Regions from separate parts of the Streptococcus parasalivarius genome, predicted to be linked through region 1. Evidence: predicted binding sites of a transcription regulator. Region 1 holds the regulator's gene; the other holds the start of a gene.
The links. Region 1 encodes NrdR, which represses ribonucleotide reductase genes. Its sites were predicted from a motif close to ACACNATATATNGTGT; they were not measured.
Positions count from the first base shown of each region.

Region 2: the regulator NrdR is predicted to act here: its motif matches at 1,474-1,489, upstream of nrdH (glutaredoxin-like protein NrdH).

Region 1 is NZ_BAABOB010000007.1:140,535-143,964, forward strand. It holds gene ACYVQ1_RS08100 (HAMP domain-containing sensor histidine kinase) at 1-1,428, shown strand, start outside; gene nrdR (transcriptional regulator NrdR) at 1,550-2,029, shown strand; gene ACYVQ1_RS08110 (DnaD domain protein) at 2,026-3,201, shown strand; gene dnaI (primosomal protein DnaI) at 3,205-3,430, shown strand, end outside.
Region 2 is NZ_BAABOB010000001.1:417,855-421,284, forward strand. It holds gene nrdE (class 1b ribonucleoside-diphosphate reductase subunit alpha) at 1-1,049, opposite strand, end outside; gene nrdH (glutaredoxin-like protein NrdH) at 1,140-1,364, opposite strand; gene acnA (aconitate hydratase AcnA) at 1,697-3,430, shown strand, end outside.

The sequences.
Region 1 (3,430 bases):
CTGGTTGTTGTTTTCTCGGCCAATACGCTTCTTTTGCAACGTGAACGTCAAAATGTAAATAATACAATTTCGAAAGTTGTTACTTATATCGAAAAGGACTGGGATTCTGATGAAGAGCTGAGTCCAGAACCGCTTTTAGCGGCCCTTTATTCGCCTAAAAATATCTATGCATCAATCATTAACGGTGTGCTTTCTGAAAAGCACTCTTTGGATGGTCAAGTTGCAATTTCTAATAAATTATTTTCTAACCAATCTGTTTTTGTTTATGACAAAAAGGGAACGTTTATCTTTACTTCTGAGGAAAACACAGACTCTCCTCCAGGCATGTCTGAAGTAAACAAACTGAAGTCAGTGTCCTATAAAGGAAAGCGTGGTTTCTTACTACAAGTTCCAATTTACGGTAAGGATAAAAAGACCATCGTTGGTTATGCTCAGATTTTCCATGATTTGGAATTCTACTATGCTCTGAAAGAGCGTTTGATTTTCTTATTGATTTTCCTAGAAGTGGGGATGACGGTCCTAGTTATCGCAGCAACTGTGGTTGTCTTGACATCTATTCTTCGTCCGATGAGACAGCTGCACGAAACGATGGGAGTTATCACCGATTCGCCAAGTGATTTGGAACTTCGTTCTAAGATTGAAAGTCACGATGAAATTGGTGATTTGGCGGTTAACTTTAACCGTATGATGGATAAAATCCAAGAAAATAATCAGATGCAGATGCGTTTCTTGAGTGACGTTAGTCATGAATTACGTACGCCGATTGCGGTTATCAAGGGCCATATGGACCTCTTGCAACGTTGGGGTAAAAATGACCCTGAGATTCTTGAGGAGAGTCTTGAGGCTGCAAGTCACGAGGCTAACCGTATGACGATTATGATTAATGATATGTTGGATTCTATCCGTGTCAAAGGATCATTTGAAAATCATAGAAATGATACGTGTGATTTGAATTCTTCAATCCGTACGGTTATTGGTAACTTCCGTGTCTTGCATGAAGATTACCAATTCTATCTCAATGATTTTGAGAGCTCAGAGCGTCCAGCACAGATTTACAGTCAACACTTTGAACAGGCGATTACTATTTTGATTGATAATGCGGTCAAGTATTCTCCTGTTAACAAGGAAATCCAGGTTACAATTAAGGCTCTGGAAGATGACATGTTGGTACAAGTACAAGATAATGGTGAAGGGATTTCTAAAGAAGATATTGAGCATATCTTTGAACGCTTCTATCGTTCAGATAAGGCACGTAATCGTACGACAACACAATCTGGTGTTGGTATTGGTTTGTCAATCCTTTACCAAATTGTGGAAGCTTATCGCTGCCGTATCGATGTTAGTTCTGAACTTGGTGTTGGAACACGTTTCGACCTTTACATTCCATTTGCGGATGGAGAAACGACGACACCTCAACTTGAGCTTTAAATCAATTTATAAGAGTCTTAGAGTGATTCTTGGTCGTGAGCACGCCTCGTTTAGAGCGTGCTTTTTATGTGTTTTTATGGTAAAATAGAGTACCGAATTTCAAAGATTGGTGGTGAAGTGCATGCGTTGTCCAAAATGTCAACATAATAAATCTAGTGTTATCGATAGCCGTCAGGCAGAGGATGGGAATACCATTCGTCGTCGTCGTGAGTGTGATTCTTGTCATGCTCGTTTTACAACTTTTGAGCGTGTGGAAGAAGTTCCACTTTTGGTTGTCAAAAAAGACGGTACTCGTGAACAATTCTCTCGCGATAAGATTTTCAATGGTATCTTGATGAGTGCTCAGAAGCGTCCGGTTTCTAGTGAGGATATCGAAAATGCCATCACCCGTATTGAGCAAAATATTCGCCGTAACCATGATGGAGAGGTTGATAGTGATGTCATTGGGAATTTAGTGATGAAAGAACTCGCTGACCTTGATGAAATTACTTATGTACGTTTTGCTAGTGTCTACCGTTCTTTCAAAGATGTTGATGAGATTGAAGAGTTACTTCAAGAAATCACCAAGACTGTACGTGCGAAAAAAGAGTCTAAAAAATGAGACCTATTGAAGAATTTGTCTATGTTGGTAATCAGGTTATCGTTCCCGATCAGGCAAGTTTAATGCGTTGCTATTATCCCATTATTGGGAGTGAGGGATACGCTCTCTACCAGTATTTCGTGGCTTTTTATGACAATGGTAATCGCCGCCATAAGTTTGCGGCTATTCTGAATCACCTTAACTTTGGAATGCAGCCCCTTCAAGAAGCACTAGCGGTTCTGACAGCAGTAGATCTCTTGGTCTTTTACCAGTCACCTCAAGGGTTTTATGTGATAGAGCTTAAGTCTCCCTTAACAATTGAGCAGTTTCTAAAACATGCCGTTTATAGTTCACTTCTCGAGCAAAAGATTAGTGAACCAGCAGTAGACGCTTTGAAACCGGCAGGTCTCCAAGGATTGCAAGATTTATCTAAACGTTTTTCGGATGTCTTTACCGATGAGCGTTTGGCTCAAAAGTCTGTGTCTGAAATCAAGCCTAAAAATTCATTTGATTTAACTAGTTTTAGGAATCGGATGCAGGCTGATGGTCTTGTCTTTTCAGATGAAAAGGCAGATGTGCCTGAAATCTATAAATTGTCTGAGATTCATCATATGAATTGGTATGATACCTATCTCTTGGCTAAAAAAACAGCTGTGAACCATCAGATTATTGTCAAGCGTATGCAGGTGCAATTAGAGCAGGCACAAGCTCAAAAATTGGGTGGTGACTCTGCTTTGACGGAGACTGAAGAAAAGATTCTTAAAGCGGTTAGGTCTGAAAAACCTATAGATTATCTACAAAGTGCCAAGGGTCCTGGTGGTGCTGTGACTAATTCTGAGAAGAAGATTCTCACAGATTTGGCACAAAGAGGCTTTATGGATGAGGTCATTAACCTCATGGTTGCCTACAGTTTGGGACGGACACGTTCGACGAATGTGAATCGAGAGTATATCTCTAAACTTGCTAACGACTTTGACTTTAAGAATATTCTCACTGCCGAACAAGGGCTTTTAGCTTTGCGTAGTGGTTACAACAAGAAATCACAACAAGCAAAAGCTGATTCTAAGAAGAAAACAAATGTGCCGAGCTGGAGTAATCCAGATTATGATAATCAAACCAGTCAGGCTGATCAGGCTAAATTGGATGAAATTAGACGTCGGGCTTTGGCAAAACTAGAAAAAGGAAAGGAGTAGCCTATGGAAAGAGTTGGACAAACCCTAAACCGAACAGGGCATCATGGGTCTGGCAATACAACAGATTTAACGAAGCAAATTTTGTCGGATCCAAGAGTGGCTAGCTTTATTCAAGAGCATAGCCTAAGCCAGGATGAAATCAAACGTAGTCTTCCTAAGTTTAATCAATTCCTGGTGGAATGCCGTAAAGTCAAAGAAGGTGATGCCTCCTATATTGCCAAAGGGTATG
Region 2 (3,430 bases), on a different contig from region 1:
TTAGAAATTTCAGTTTCTAGCTCACGTGCATTAATCTTGGTTTTTGTAATATTGGGATTGGCAACCAACTCATCATACATAGCTGTAATATCAATGTAGTTATATGGTTTACCATACTCTTTTTCGACTGAGTAAGGGCTGAAGAGGTACATATCTTCATTATTACGTGCCAACTCGTAGAATTTATCTGGAACTGTAACACCAAGTGACAGTGTTTTAACACGCACCTTCTCATCAGCATTCTCTTTCTTAGTAGAAAGGAAGGCAAGGATATCTGGGTGGAAAACATCCAGGTAAACAACACCAGCACCTTGACGTTGGCCAAGTTGGTTTGAGTAAGAGAAGCTATCTTCGAAAAGCTTCATAACAGGTACGACACCAGATGCTGCCCCAGCATAACCTTTGATAGGAGCACCAGCTTCACGTAGGTTAGATAGGCTAATACCTACCCCACCACCAATACGTGATAGCTGGAGGGCCGAGTTGATAGAACGTCCGATAGAATTCATGTCATCCGTTACTTGAATAAGGAAACATGACACGAGTTCACCACGACGGCTACGTCCAGCATTTAGAAATGAAGGAGTAGCAGGTTGGTAACGTTGGTGAATCATTTCGTTAGCAAGGTCACTAGCAAGGTTTTCATCACCATCAGCAAAGTAAAGGGCGTTGAAAAGAACGCGATCTTCAATACTTTCGAGGTAAGACTCGCCATCGTTTGTTTTGAGGGCATATTGTTGGTAGAACTTGTAGGCTGCCATGAAAGATTGGAAGCGGAATTTTTGAGAATGAATTTCTGCAGACAACTTTTCGATGAAAGCAGGTTCGTATTTACCGATGAATTCAGACTCGATATAATCGTTCTCAATCAAATAATTAATTTTATCTGTGATGCTGTTGAATGCCATTGAATTTGGCTTAACGTTTTCAAGGAAGAAGGCACGAAGTGCTTCTTTATCCTTATGCAAAGGAATTTGACCGTTAACAGGACGGTTAATTTCGTTGTTGAGGCGGAAGTAAGAAACATCGCCAAGATTTTTTAAAGACATAATACAGATACCAGGCTCAGTTTAATAGTAGATTAAGGTTAAAACATTAAACTAAGCAAACAAGTTCCTTTCTATATAAAAACTTGATAATTAAAGGATTTCTTTAAGTTTAGTCGGTTGAAAACCTGAAAAAACGATATCGCCTGCTTCAATAACTGGAGCAGCAGTGAAACCAAGACTTTTTACGTAATCGATTTTTTCTGGCTGTTCATCAATGTTGATTTCTTCGAAATCAGCACCTTCCTTTTCCAGGAATTTTTTAGTCATTTTGCACTGCATGCAGTTGTTTTTAGAAAACAATGTAATCTTTGCCATTGCAAATACTCCTTTATAAAAAGATTTTAAGTGGCCAAGAGAGCCACTTTTTCAACTCTAATAGAATACCCAAAATATTGGGAAAAATCAAGCTAAATATCTTAAGGGAATACAATATTTTGTGTTTAGTATTGAAACACAACCCTATATCTTGTGTTTCAAAGGCTTTTTTAAGTTCTCTAAATTAAATAGAATTTGTTTATGAAAATGGTAAAAAAGAAATATCTAACTATGAATGTCATGTAATGTGACATCAAAATGCCAATTCTATTTGTTTTTTCAAAAAAAACAGTGTAGAATAAAGAAAATTTTTAACTAATGGAGGTTCAAGTATGCAAGAATACTGTTCAAATCTAACTGTAAATGGTAAGACATTCTCTTTCTATGATCTCGAAAAAGCAGCAAAATCTCATGATGTTAAGGTTGGAGAACTACCTTATACCATTCGAATACTACTTGAAAGTCTCCTCCGAAAAAAAGATGGCGTCGATGTTAAGGAATCTCACATTTCTGATCTAATGAAATTTCCGAATTTTCCAACAATTTCCGAAGTACCTTTTAAACCAAGTCGTGTTATCTTACAAGATTTTACAGGGGTTCCTGTTGTTGTTGATTTAGCTTCCATGCGTGATGCTATAGTAACTAATGGTGGTAAAGCAGAATTTATTAATCCAGAGATTCCAGTAGATTTGGTCATCGACCACTCTGTCCAAGTTGATTCATATGGATGTGATACTGCTCTTGAAGATAATATCAATCTAGAGTTTAAACGTAATAACGAGCGCTATGAATTTCTTAAGTGGGCTGAACAGTCTTTTGAAAATTACCGTGCTGTTCCACCAGCTACAGGTATTATTCACCAGGTTAATATTGAATTTTTAAGTGATGTCATTATTGAAAATGATGGACTCTTATATCCTGACTCTATGTTTGGTACAGATAGTCATACGACTATGATTAATGGTATTGGCGTTCTTGGTTGGGGTGTTGGTGGAATTGAAGCTGAAGCAGCTATGCTAGGTGAAGCGTCTTATTTCCCAATTCCAGAGGTTATTGGTGTACATCTGACAGGAGAGCTGCCTAAAATTGCCACAGCAACAGATTTGGCTCTCAAGATTACTCAGGTGCTTCGTTCTGAAAATGTGGTTGGTAAATTTGTTGAGTACTTTGGACCTGGCTTGAAGAGTTTATCTCTAGCTGACCGTGCTACTGTCGCTAATATGGCACCGGAATATGGTGCGACTTGTGGTTATTATCCTATTGATGACGAGACTCTTAACTACATGCGTTTAACTAATCGTGATGAGGAACATATCCAAGTCACTGAAGCCTATACAAAAGCCAATCATCTTTTCTATGATCCAAGTAAAGCAGCCAAGTATACTAAGATTGTTGAAGTCGATTTGTCATCTATTAAACCTTCTATCTCAGGTCCTAAACGTCCACAAGATTTGATTCTCTTATCTGATGCTAAGCAAGAATTTCAAGATGCAGTGGTACGTGAAGCAGGTGTCCGTGGTTTCGGTTTGGATAATGAAGAGTTAGCAAAAACTGCAAAAGTTGATTTTGAGGATCATTCAGAAACAATTCAAACGGGTCATGTTGCCATTGCAGCAATCACATCATGTACCAATACCTCTAATCCTTACGTTCTTATGGCAGCCGGTCTTTTAGCCAAAAAAGCTGTTGAGAAGGGGCTCAAAGTCTCTCCAACAGTCAAGACCTCTTTGGCGCCTGGATCTAAAGTCGTTACAGGTTATCTCAAAGCTTCAGGCTTGCAAACCTATCTAGATAAGCTTGGCTTTAACTTGGTAGGTTATGGTTGCACAACTTGTATTGGTAATTCTGGAGATTTACGTCCTGAAGTGGCTAAGGCTATTGTAGACAATGATCTCTTAGCGAGTGCTGTGTTATCAGGAAATCGTAATTTTGAAGGGCGTATTAATCCACTTGTTAAAGCGAATTTCTTGGCTAGTCCACCATTAGTTGTTGCTTATGCCTTGGCTGGTAACACGAATATTGATTTGACAACTGAGCCTCTAGGCTTTGACGACAATGGTCAAGCT